Linked DNA regions of Gemmobacter sp. 24YEA27. The protein of the gene in region 1 interacts with the protein of each later gene in a pairwise test. Links are inferred from orthologs where the notes say so. Each region holds a gene or a part of one and is shown on either strand. Other genes may lie near its edges.

Evidence for each region.
Region 2: the proteins of uvrA (region 1) and uvrB interact in binary tests that used the Escherichia coli proteins (3 or more experiments, as listed by UniProt). The link is inferred for Gemmobacter sp. 24YEA27 from one-to-one orthologs.

What each region holds. Positions count from the first base shown.
Region 1 is NZ_JASJPW010000001.1:2,672,636-2,680,532, forward strand. What follows is about bases 2,784-6,196. They hold uvrA (excinuclease ABC subunit UvrA), read right to left. Parts: upstream 5,837-6,196; coding sequence 2,984-5,836; downstream 2,784-2,983. Also shown: QNO18_RS13330 (DUF2314 domain-containing protein), read right to left, coding at 1-79; QNO18_RS13335 (ABC transporter substrate-binding protein), read right to left, coding at 153-1,157; QNO18_RS13360 (DUF502 domain-containing protein), read left to right, coding at 7,629-7,897. UniProt on the Escherichia coli protein: The UvrABC repair system catalyzes the recognition and processing of DNA lesions. UvrA is an ATPase and a DNA-binding protein. A damage recognition complex composed of 2 UvrA and 2 UvrB subunits scans DNA for abnormalities.
Region 2 is NZ_JASJPW010000001.1:1,417,675-1,422,894, forward strand. Bases 1-2,978 are described here. They hold uvrB (excinuclease ABC subunit UvrB), read right to left. Parts: upstream 2,596-2,978; coding sequence 406-2,595; downstream 1-405. Other genes in these bases: QNO18_RS07075 (GlsB/YeaQ/YmgE family stress response membrane protein), read left to right, coding at 1-65; QNO18_RS07080 (hypothetical protein), read right to left, coding at 85-222; QNO18_RS07090 (ETC complex I subunit), read left to right, coding at 2,797-2,978. In the rest of the region: more of QNO18_RS07090, read left to right, coding at 2,979-3,108; QNO18_RS07095 (DegT/DnrJ/EryC1/StrS family aminotransferase), read right to left, coding at 3,329-4,522; QNO18_RS07100 (CmcI family methyltransferase), read left to right, coding at 4,616-5,220. UniProt on the Escherichia coli protein: The UvrABC repair system catalyzes the recognition and processing of DNA lesions. A damage recognition complex composed of 2 UvrA and 2 UvrB subunits scans DNA for abnormalities.

The sequences.
Region 1 (7,897 bases):
CCTCGGGCGGTATGGCGAGCGCAAGCCCGAGACCAAGAAACAGGGCAGCGGCGATCCGGCTCGGTTGGGCAAAGGTCATCACAGCACTCTGGCGACAGGGAGGGAATTGGCGGCGGTGCGGGAGGATTTGCCCCCCGCACCCCCGTTTCAGCTCAGTTCGACACGAGCCAGGCGTTATAGCGCTCGCCCAGTTCGGTATCGCGGTCGACCCAGAAATCCTGCGACGAGGCCAGCGCATTGCCAAGGTTTTGCGGCGCGGTCGGCAGGTTCGGCAGCATCGGCTTGTCGGTGCCATCGATATTGCCGACGAAAGCTGCGGCCGATTTGCGGGGCGGGCCGTAAGAGATATAAGACGCCGCTTTCGCCGAAACCTCGCTTGAGGTCGCATATTTGATCAGCTCAAGGGCCGCCTCCTCATTGGGGGCGCCTTTCGGGATCGAGAAACCTTCCCATTCATAGACCTGGCCGTCCCAGACGATGTCGAAGGGCTTGTTCTCGCCATGGGCCGCGTTGAAGATCCGGCCGTTATAGGCCATGGTCATCACCACCTCGCCATCCGCCAGAAGCTGTGGCGGCTGTGCGCCGGCATCCCAGAACACGGCATCTTTCTTGATCGTGTCGAGCTTTGCGAAGGCGCGATCGACTCCTTCCGGGGTCTCGAGCACGGCATAGACCTCGGCCGCCGGAACACCATCCGCCATCAACGCCATTTCAAGCGTGACTTTAGGGTTCTTGCGAACGCCACGTTTGCCGGGGAATTTCTCGATATCGAAGAAATCGGCGATCGTCTTCGGCCCGGCGCCTTCGGCGAATTTCGTGGTGTCATAGCCGATGATGGTCGCAAAAATATCAGCTGCAACCATGCATTCGGTCACGGTGCCGGGAAGGAAATCGTCCATCGCCTTGGTGCCATCGGCGCCATCGGGCAGATCGGCGCCATCGATCTGGACCAGCTGGCCTTCGTCGCACAGACGCACGGCATCGGCAATTTCAAGCACAGCGACATCAACGGTCACATTGCCCGCATCGACCTGCGCCTTGACCGGGATCGCCGGATTGTCGGAATCGATTGAATTGACCTTGATGCCGGTCTTTTCGGTGAAGGGTTTGAAATAGGCTTCAATCTGGCTGTTGGCATAGGCGCCGCCCCAGCCCATGACCGTGACCTCCTGCGCCAGTGCTGGCAGCGCGAACCCGCCAAGTGCGGTGGAGAGGACGAGCAGTTTTTCATTATCAGTCTCCCGTGTTGAAAATGGTCCCCTTGCGGAGAAAACAGTGACCCCGGAGCCGCGCGGGTCTTATGCCCGTTTTCGCAGCCTCTGAGGCAAGGCCCCGGTATACCGGGGGCGCTTACACGCGGCGGTTCTCAGACCGCGTCAAGCGCGCGGGCATCCTGCGGATGCCAGCCAACCTTGATCTTTTCGCCCGGGCTCAGCCGGGTCTGATCCAGGGTATTGCGGCATTTGACCACAAAATCGTCGGTCCCGGCGACGCGCATCCGGGTGCGCAGGATGTCGCCCATATAGATGACCTCCAGCACTTCGGCATCCAGCGTCAACGCGCCTGGCGGCATCAGCGAGGGTTTGAACTCGATCCGTTCCGGCCGGATCGAGACCAGCGTCTTCTGACCGCTGGCGTTGACATTCACCGGCGTCGCGTCGATCAGCTCGCCAGTCGAAAGCCGCACCCGTGCCTTGCCGCCGCCGATCTCTTCAATCGTGCCCGGCAGCTTGTTATTCTCACCGATGAACTGCGCGACAAAGCTGTTTTCGGGGCGTTCATAGAGATCGGCGGGCGGGCAAGCTGCTGGATGCGGCCATCATTGAACACCGCGACCCGGTCAGACATGGTCAGTGCCTCGCCCTGGTCATGGGTCACATAGACGACCGTGATGCCGAGGGATTCGTGCAGGCGCTTGATTTCAAACTGCATATGCTCGCGCAGCTGTTTGTCGAGCGCGCCGAGCGGCTCGTCCATCAGCACCAGTTTCGGGTCGAACACCAATGCCCGCGCAAGCGCGATACGTTGCTGCTGCCCGCCTGACAATTGCGCCGGGCGCCGCGCGATAAAGGCCCCCATCTGCACCATATCCAGCGCGCGTTTCACCCGCGTCTCGCGCTCATCCTTACCCATGCCGCGCACTTCCAGCGGGAAGGAAAGGTTCTCCCCCACGGTCATATGCGGGAAAAGCGCGTAATTCTGGAACACCATCCCGATGCCGCGCTTATGCGGCGGCACCTGATTGATCGGGCGGCCATCCAGAAGGATCTCGCCATGGGTCGCCGTCTCGAACCCCGCCAGCATCATCAGGCAGGTGGTCTTACCCGATCCCGATGGCCCGAGCATGGTCAGAAACTCGCCCTTGGCGATATGGAGGTTCAGATCCTTAACGACCAGCGAGACACCGTCATAGCTTTTTTGAACATGCTCGAAAGCGACGAAAGCGTCGTTCTTCGGATCAACCGTCACTCAGTTCTCCCTGACTTCAGTGCTGGCATTGCCAGCCGAATTCTGCGGCGGATTAACCGCTCTCTTGCCACAGACGTAAGCAAATGCGGCAGCGCAATGCAACGGGCAATAAAAGATCCCGGCCGCCAAAGCGATGCGACCGGGGCGCGCAGGAAATCTGCCTGAAAAAGCGCCTGAGAAAAGGAACTCCGCCGCAATGAGGGCCGGTCTTCGGGTCAGGGCAGCACAGAGCAGCAGCCAGGCGTCGCGAGAGGTGCTTACAGACGCCGTGATTTTCCGCAGAGGAAAGGTTGATTCTCGATGCAGCGCCGGCCGATCGGAGAGTTTTCGCCTTAAAGCGAGGCAGAATCCGCCCTAAATGATCAGGAAGCGCGCAGACACCCCGCTATGATCCTGACTGAAGGATCAGTGCGACAGAGCGACCTGCGCGGCCCGTATGACTCAGACCCGGCTGAACCAGGCCTTCAAGAACCGAACCGGGATATCCAGGGCCCGGCTGACGGCTTCTGGCACCTTACTCTGCCGCCACCCGCCGCGGCTTCAGCATCGGGCCGAGATAGCGCCCGGTATGGCTGGCCGCGACCTTAGCCACCGCTTCGGGCGTGCCACTGGCAACGATCTGTCCCCCGCCATCACCGCCCTCGGGGCCGATATCAATGACCCAGTCGGCGGTCTTGATAACGTCGAGATTATGCTCGATCACCACCACGGTATTCCCCTGATCAACCAGGGAATGCAGCACTTCAAGAAGCTTCCTCACATCTTCGAAATGGAGGCCCGTGGTCGGCTCGTCGAGGATATAGAGTGTGCGGCCCGTCGCGCGACGGCTGAGTTCCTTCGACAGCTTTACCCGCTGCGCCTCGCCGCCGGACAGCGTCGTCGCCTGCTGGCCGACCTTGATATAGCCAAGGCCCACCTCACAAAGCGCATCCATCTTTTCCCGGATCGAGGGCACAGCCTGGAAGAAATCGCGCGCATCTTCGCAGGTCATATCAAGAACATCGGCGATGCTTTTGGTCTTGAACTTGATTTCCAGCGTCTCGCGATTGTAGCGCTGCCCTTTGCAAGTCTCGCAGGTGACATAGACATCGGGGAGGAAATGCATCTCGATCTTGATGACGCCGTCGCCCTGACAGGCCTCACATCGCCCGCCTTTGACGTTGAACGAGAACCGCCCCGGCCCATAGCCGCGCGCTTTCGCCTCGGGCAGGCCCGAAAACCAGTCGCGAATATGGGTGAAGGCCCCGGTATAAGTCGCCGGATTGGACCGCGGCGTTCGCCCAATGGGGCGCTGGTCGATATCGATGACCTTGTCGAGATGCTCGAACCCTTTGATCGTCTCGCAGGGCGCCGGTGTCTCATGCGCGCCATTCAGCTTAATCGCAGCGGTTTTGTAGAGCGTCTCGATGGTCAGGGTCGATTTTCCGCCCCCCGAAACCCCCGCGACACAGACAAACTCGCCCAGCGGGAATTCAGCCGTCACATCTTTGAGGTTATTGCCCGAAGCCTTTACAACGGTGAGCTTTTTCCCGTTCCCCTTGCGACGCTCCTTGGGCACTGCAATCTCGCGCTGCCCCGAAAGATACTGGCCGGTCAGGCTGTCGGGATTGGCCGCGATCTCGGCCGGCGTGCCGCGCGCGATGATCTGGCCACCATGGACGCCTGCCCCCGGGCCGATGTCGAAAACATAATCCGCCTCGCGGATTGCATCCTCGTCATGTTCGACCACCAGCACGGAATTGCCCTGATCGCGCAGCCCTTTCAGGGTCGTCAGCAAGCGGTCATTGTCGCGCTGATGCAGCCCGATCGAGGGCTCGTCCAACACGTAAAGCACCCCCGTCAGCCCCGAGCCGATCTGTGAGGCGAGCCGGATCCGCTGGCTCTCGCCGCCGGAAAGCGTGCCGGCATTCCTTGCCATCGTCAGGTAATTCAGCCCGACATTCACAAGGAATCCAAGACGTTCGCGGATTTCCTTCAGAATGGCTTTCGCGATTTCATTCTGCTGCCCGGTCAGCGATTCATGCGCGGTCGAGATCCAGTCAAACGCCTCCTGGATCGATTTCTGCACCACCTGGCCGATATGCAGCCCGGCGATTTTCACCGCCAGCGCCTCGGGTTTCAGACGGTAGCCGTTGCAGGAAGAACAGGGCCGATTGTTCTGATACCGCTCCATTTCCTCGCGCGACCAGGTGCTGTCGGTCTCGCGGTAGCGGCGTTCCATATTGGGGATGATGCCTTCGAAAAGACGGCGCACCTTATAGACGCGACCATTCTCATCATAGGTGAAGTCAATCTCCTCCCCCTTTGATCCGTAAAGGAAAAGCTGGCGGATCTGCTCCGGCAGGTCGCGCCATTTGGTCTTTTTGTCAAAGCCGTAATGCTTCGCCAGACAATCGACGGTCTGGGTAAAATAGGCTGATTTCGATTTCGCCCAGGGTGCTATCGCGCCCTGCAGGATCGAAAGGCCCTGATCGGGCACCACGAGACGCTCGTCAAAAAACAGCTCGACACCGAGACCGTCGCAGGAGGGACAGGCCCCGAAGGGCGCGTTGAAGGAAAACAGCCGCGGCTCAATCTCGGCAATGGTAAAGCCGGAAACCGGGCAGGCGAATTTCTCGGAATAGGTTTTGCGCTCGGCGCCCTCGTCGGCCATTTCGATGACCGCTATGCCATCGGCGAGGTTCAGCGCGGTGCGGAAACTGTCGGCAAGCCGCACCTCCAGCCCCTCGCGCACCACGATGCGGTCGACCACCACGTCGATATTATGGCGGAATTTCTTGTCGAGTGTCGGCGGTTCTTCCAGCTCGTGGAATTCGCCATTCACCTTGACCCGCTGGAAGCCCTGTTTACGAAGTTCCAGGAATTCCTTTTTATATTCGCCCTTACGGTCGCGCACGATGGGGGCCAGAAGATAGGCGCGAGTGCCTTCCGGCATTGCCATCACCGCATCGACCATATCCTGCACCTGCATCGCGGTGATCGGCAGCCCGGTCGCCGGGGAATAGGGCACGCCGACACGCGCGAACAACAGACGGAGGTAGTCGTAAATTTCGGTAACCGTCCCCACCGTCGAACGCGGGTTCTTCGACGTGGTCTTCTGTTCGATGGAGATCGCCGGGCTCAGACCCGAGATATGGTCAACATCGGGCTTTCCGGCCATGTCGAGAAACTGGCGCGCATAGGCCGAGAGGCTCTCGACATAGCGGCGCTGCCCTTCGGCATAGATCGTGTCAAAGGCCAGCGATGATTTACCCGAGCCCGACAGCCCGGTGATCACCACGAACTGATCGCGCGGAATATCAAGATCGACGTTCTTCAGATTATGTTCGCGCGCGCCGCGCACTTCGATAAACTTATGCTCGGCCATCATCACACCGCCATCTCGACACTCAGGGGATAAACGCGAAAGAGAGATAGGGTAAAAACTGCGCCGCGCCAACTGCAATTCGTGAACGAAATATGAACATTATTCAACTTAGCGGGGCCTGCGCATTTTGTCGCCGGCGCCCACGCAGGCGATGCCCCCTCAGACAGCACAGGCCGGCCTGGCTCTGAAACCTGCACAACAAGCGGACCGTGACAGATGTATCGCGGAGTCTCTGCACAGGCCCGGTCCTGTGGGACATTATCGGGCGCAGCCAGGCGATGATGCAGCGGGGCTCGGATAGCCTGGTCATATCACCCGTCTGCCGACCGCCATCGCGCTAAACATCGCGACGGGTCTCGCGCGATTTGGCCTCGGCCCCGGGACGCTGCCGCTGCTCGGCCGCGACGCCGTGGGTCATGACCTGATCCGTGCCTGGTTTCGGCACCGGGTTCGCGCTGCGATCAGCGGATGCGATCAGAGGAATTGCCGACCTACCGCTATCTGGCGGTCGAAGGCGCGAACGGGCTGATCGCGCCGGACGGCGAACTGATCTAAGCGCTGCTCGCGGGAATCGCCGTTTCACAGCTGTTTCGCGCGGCCGATCTCATGATCGTGCCGGCAAGCCCCGGCGAGGCCGGCAGACTGCGCCCGTTCCTCGCCCATCCCGGCGCGACGCCATATCTCAATTTCTAAGAGGCCGGACTCCTGGCAGGTGGCGCTTTTGAGAACGCGGCGCTATGCGGGCTCTGGTCACCGATGGCGGCCGCCCGGCGGCCGAGGCCTGCCGTTTGAGACCCAGCGATTCCGGCTGCCCGCCGCAGATCCTTGTGACCCGGGTGATCCCCGCCAGTGACACTTTCATGGCTGCCCATATCGCAAACGAACTGCGCGCGCGGCCCCGCGAGGCGGCTTTGCACGCCGCCCTCCTGGCCGCCTCCACCTGTGTTTCCGAAGATATCAACTGATGCCTCAAATCCTGCGGACCTTCTCGCGCGAGGTAGCCCTGTCCCGCAAAAAGGGTATGCCCATGGTTGCCCTGCAATCGACCATCCTCACCCATGGCATGCGCTGGCCGGAAAATGTCGGAATTGCCGCCAGGGTCGGGGCTGAAATCCGCGCCGCCGGAGCCGTGCCCGCGACCATGGCGGTGCTACAGGTCCGCATCCATATCGGGCTGTCCGATTCAGAGCTGAACACCCCAGGCCAGTTCATCGATCTGGCGAAGCTTTCGCGTGCCGATCTTGCGGCCTGCCTGGTCCGGGGCGGCAATGGCGCGACGACGGTGGCGGCGACGATGATCTGCACACGGCCTGCGGGAATCACCGCTTTCGCGACCGGCGGCATCGGCGGCGTGCATCGTGGCGCCGAGACCTCGTTCGATTTCTCTGCCGATCTCCAGGAGCTCCCCCAGACCCCGGTAAAGGTGGTGGCGGGGCGCTCATGCGCGCGGTGCGCGGCATTCCCGGTGGCCAGCTGGCTGTCAACCCTATCCCCCAGGGACAGGAGACGCCGCTGACCGAAATCATGCCCCATGTCGAGGCCACGCTGGTCGAGGTCGCGGCGGGTCACATCAAAGCAAAACAGGTGATGCCCTGCCCTCTCGAGCGGATCTGTGAGCTGACCGGCGACCACGGACTGGCCGCGAACATCGCACTGGTGCTGAACAATGCCCGGTTCGCCGCCCGGATCGCGACGGGTTCGGTAAAACATGCCTGATCTCTATGGATTTTCCCTGATCGCCCATTGCGCGGGGGGCATCCCCCCCCTAGATTAGCGCTATCAGGGAGTTAGTATGTCCGATCCGATCCTGCCCGTTCCGCCCCAAAAGCGCGGCTTCTTCGCAAGCCTGAGGGCCAGCTTTCTCACCGGCCTCGTCGTCGTCTTGCCGGTCGGGCTGACGCTCTACCTCGTCTGGGCGGTGATCGGCTGGATCGACGGCTGGATCCTGCCGTTGATCCCGGCCTATTGGCAGCCCGATGCGGTGCTTTTGCGCTATCTCGGGCCGGAATATGAATTCCCGGTGCGCGGTGTCGGTGTGCTGGTGTTCCTGATTTTCACCAT
Region 2 (5,220 bases), 1.3 Mb from region 1 along the record:
TCATCCACGCCACCATCGGCGCGGTGATCCTGCTCCTGCTGATCCGCCTGGTGCGGACGGCCTGAAAACGCTAATTCGACGGGGTCAGCGGTCGCAGCCGGCCCCGTCGCCATCCCGGTCGGGATCGCAGATATCCTGACCGCTGGCCCTGACCGGGCCTTCGACATAAGCGGCGTAAGTGCCGGTTCCGCCGATGTGACTGACAACAGAGTCGAGTGGCACGCTTCCTCCGGAAGGGGTCCGGTTATAGTTCTGGTCACAGTCCTGAGCTGAAACCCCGCCGGTCTCTGCGCTCAGCGCCAGGGCCGAAATGGCGAAACACCGAAGAATATACCAGCTGCCCTCCCAAAGCAGGGCGTGCGCAGGTTAACGAAGGTTAACCGTGCCGGGGCAAAGCCAGCTGCGTTACCGCCGCTTGCTCCTTTTGGTGCCGCCGCGCTGGCCCGCGCGCCCGGCGGTCGAGCGGCCCGAAGACTTCACCGCCTCCTCCACCGCTTCATCGACCGCCGATTGCCGCGCCAGCGGGTCGTCGGCGACGGCCAGTTCCACCGCTTCGAGCCGTTTGACCTCGTCGCGCAGCCGGGCGGCTTCCTCAAATTCGAGGTTCTCGGCCGCCTTGCGCATCGCCACCCGCAGCGCGTCGAGATGCGCCGCGAGGTTCTGCCCCACCGCCGGCCGCTCGATCTTCGCCGTCACCCGCGACTGATCTGTGTCGCCCGACCACAGCCCCGCCAGCACATCCTCGACGTTTTTCTTCACCGTCTGCGGTGTGATGCCATGTTCGCGGTTATAGGCCTTTTGCTTTTCGCGCCGCCGGTCGGTCTCGGCCATGGCGCGGGTCATCGAGCCGGTGATCTTGTCGGCATACATGATAACGCGGCCCTCGGCATTGCGCGCCGCCCGCCCGATGGTCTGGATCAGCGAGGTTTCCGACCGCAGGAAGCCCTCCTTATCGGCATCGAGAATCGCCACCAGACCGCATTCGGGAATATCGAGCCCCTCGCGCAAAAGGTTAATGCCCACCAGCACGTCAAAGGCCCCGAGCCGCAGATCGCGCAGGATCTCGATCCGCTCGATCGTGTCGATATCGGAATGCATGTAGCGGATGCGGATCCCCTGTTCATGCATATATTCGGTGAGATCCTCGGCCATGCGCTTTGTCAGCGTGGTCACCAGAATGCGCAGCCCCTTTGCCGCCACCCGCCGGACCTCGTCCAGCAGATCATCGACCTGCATCTCGACCGGCCGGATCTCGATCATCGGGTCGATCAGCCCGGTCGGGCGGATCACCTGTTCGGTGAAAACGCCGCCGGCCTGTTCCAGCTCCCATGCCGAGGGCGTCGCCGAGACGAAGACCGATTGTGGCCGCATCGCGTCCCATTCCTCGAATTTGAGCGGCCGGTTGTCCATGCAGGAGGGCAGGCGGAAGCCATGTTCCGCCAGCACCGATTTACGCCGGAAGTCGCCCCGGTACATGCCGCCGATCTGTGGCACAGAAACATGGGATTCATCTGCAAAAACAATGGCATTGTCGGGGATGAATTCGAACAGGGTGGGCGGCGGCTCGCCAGGCGCGCGCCCGGTCAGATAGCGCGAATAGTTCTCGATCCCGTTGCAGACGCCGGTGGCTTCCAGCATTTCCAGATCAAATCGGGTACGCTGTTCCAGCCGTTGCGCCTCGAGCAGCTTGCCCTCGTCATTAAAGCGTTTGAGCTGCTGGTGCAGCTCGGCGCGGATGCCCTGGATCGCCTGGGCCATGGTCGGGCGTGGCGTCACATAATGGCTGTTCGCATAGATGCGGATCTGAGCATAGCTGCCGGTTTTCGCGCCGGTCAGCGGGTCAAATTCGGTGATGCTCTCCAGCTCTTCGCCGAAGAATGAGAACCGCCAGGCGCGGTCTTCCAGGTGGGCGGGCCAAAGCTCGATCACATCGCCCCGGACGCGGAACCCGCCCCGCTGAAACCCGACCTCTGAGCGCCGGTATTGCTGCGCCACCAGCTCCTGGATGAATTTGCGCTGATCGTAGAACTGGCCCTGAACCATGTCCTGGGTCATCGCCGAATAGGTCTCGACCGAACCGATGCCGTAGATACAGGACACCGACGCCACGATGATCACATCGTCACGTTCCAAAAGCGCCCGTGTCGCCGAATGGCGCATCCGGTCGATCGCTTCGTTGATCTGGCTCTCTTTCTCGATAAAGGTATCGGTGCGCGCGACATAGGCCTCGGGCTGGTAGTAATCGTAATAGCTTACGAAATACTCAACGGCGTTATCGGGGAAGAAGCCCTTGAATTCCCCGTATAACTGCGCGGCCAGTGTCTTGTTTGGCGCAAGGATGATCGCAGGTCGCTGCGTCTCTTCGATCACCTTCGCCATGGTGAAGGTCTTGCCGGTGCCGGTCGCCCCCAGCAGCACCTGGTCATGTTCGCCCGCGGTTACGCCCTGCGACAGCTCGGCAATTGCGGTCGGCTGGTCGCCTGCTGCTGTGAAGGGCGTGTGCATGACAAACCGTTGCCCGCCTTCGAGCTTTTCGCGCCGCACGGGCGTGATATGGGAAATGTCGGGCAGTTTATCGGGCGCGTTGTTATGCATCTCGGGCCTCGGGAGGGGCAGGGGGGCAGCGGGCAGTCACCCGCTAATTTGATCTGTTTTTGTTCCAGTTCAACCCCAGTTCAGCGCGAGCATGTTCCGGCGGCGCGCAATGCGCCGGCGCGAAGGTTCAATCTGTCGGCATCCCTTGCGCTTTCGCCGCGTTTCGGCCAGAACGGCGGGGCTATTCCGGAGGTCAGCCCAATGCGAGCCCGTATCTATCAGCCCAGCCGCAATGCCATGCAATCCGGTATGGGCAAAACCCATGTCTGGCTCTTGGAATTCGCGCAGGATTCCGCACGTGAAGTGGATCCGCTGATGGGCTGGACCTCATCTTCGGACACCCAGACCCAGGTCAAGCTGCGGTTCGAGACCCGGGAAGAGGCCGAAGCCTATGCCCAACAGCATGGCATCGCCTATACGGTGATCGAGCCGACCCCGCGCAAGGCAAATATCCGCCTGCGTGGCTATGGCGAGAATTTCGCCACTGACCGGCGCAATCCCTGGACTCATTGACCTGGGTGACTTGCGGTAAGGTTCGGTCCGGCTCACAGCAGTTCGCCCCCGACTGGCAGTCAGGTTTGCGCTGTCACCGATGGTGCGTTCCGCGCAGCTGACGCCTGGCTGTGCCCGGAGTATGACGGTCGGCCTGACCGCGACCATGGCCGTCAGGCAGGGCTTTCAGGTGCGATTTCGTCCTTTTGCGTCGGAGAGAGCGGCGCGGGTGCGCGTCGCCTCAGCGCCGTTCGCATCCCTGCAGAATCGCTTTCAGCGTTTCGCAAATGTAACTCACTGTTACTTCATCGAGGCCATAGCCCGAGGGCAGATTGATCCCGGCATGGACGATCCGTGCGGTCTCTGTGCGCGGCGTCATCAGGGGGCGGCAGTCTGTGTCCGCATAGGCCTTGAGCGATGAGAGGCTTGAGAAGAATGGTCTTGAATCAATGCCCTGTTCCGCTAGCGCGGTTTGCAGGGCGAATTTATCCAGATCATAGCGTTCATCGGGCATGACCGTGACCATCCAGAATGAGTTCTTCACCTCTTGCGGTTCGGCATTGATCGCGAGGCCCGGCACATTGCGCAACCGGTCAGCATACCAGCCGAACAATTGCCGCTTATAGGCAATCAGCGCGTCCAGCCGTTCCATCTGTGCGATGCCAAGGGCGGCCTGGACGGCGCTCATCTTATATTTGAATGCGACCTCGTCATTGAGGAAGAACCGGTCCCCCGGCGGGCGGCCGTGATCGCGCAGCTTTTGTACCCGGGCATGAAGCTGCGGGTCATTGGTCACCAGCGCGCCACCTTCGCCCGTGGTGATGGTTTTCGAGCCGTGGAAGGAAAACACCGCCACATCGCCAAGGCTGCCAGCCGGGCGGCCGCAATATGTCGAACCAAGCGCTTCGGCCGCATCCTCGATCAGCGCAATCCCGTGACGGTCGGCGATCTCGCGCAGTGTATCCCAGTCGCACATCGAGCCATAGAGATCGACGCCGATGATCGCTTTCGTGCGGGGCGTGATCGCGGCCTCGACCGCCTCCGGGTCAAGGCACCAGGTATCGGGCAGGATATCGACAAAAACCGGCACCGCGCCCATATAGGTGACCGGCGCCATCGAGGCGATCCAGGTCACATCCGGGCCGATCACCTCATCGCCGGGCCCGACCCCGAGCGCCGCCAGCGCCAGGTGCAGCCCCGAGGTCGCATGGGGCAGGCTGACCGCATGGGCAACCCCGCAATGGGCAGCGAGCATCTCTTCGAACCGGCGGTTATAGCGGTAGTGATCCGCGCCCCAGGCGTTCAGCGCAGCCTCACGCGCCAGCTCGCCCTCGCGTTCAGTAATCGACGGCGCTGCCACCGGGATCTGGCGGGCGGGCTTTGCGGCGGAAACGGGAGCGGCAGGACTGGGGGCCAATGGCCGATCAGATGTCATTCGACGTTTCTCCCTGACCGGTTTTCTCTTGACCGGTGGCCGGTCCTGGTCGTCTGATCCCGATACCCTGATCCAAGTCGTATCGAGGCCAAAGTGACCGTACAAGACGACCGTTTAGAGTTCGAAGCCCATAAACGCAAGCAAGCGCTCGCGCTCGGAGAGGATAAGGCGGTTTTCGCGCAATCGCTTGATATGCTCACCGCGCTGGACCGCTATGATTACTCCTATCTCTGGAACTGGATGGGCGTGCCGATCATCCAGATGCCGGCCGATATCATGGCGACGCAAGAGGTGATCTGGGAGACGAAGCCCGATGTGATCATCGAAACCGGTGTGGCGCGTGGCGGATCGGTGCTGTTCATGGCCTCGCTTCTGGAGGTGATGGGCAAGGGCAAGGTGATCGGTGTCGATATCGACATCCGCGCCCATAACCGCGAGGCGATCGAAAGCCATCCGATGTCGAAACGGGTGGTGCTGATCGAAGGGGGCTCGGCGGATGAGGATACGCTGGCAAAGGTGCGGGCCGAAATCCCGCCGGGGTCGCGAGTGATGGTGGTTCTCGACAGCGACCATTCGCGCGCGCATGTTCTGGCGGAATGCCGCGCCTATGCCGATCTGGTGACCGAAGGCTGCTATCTTGTGGTCGCTGATACGGTGATCGGCTTTATGACGCCGGATCAGACGCCGGAGAAACGGTC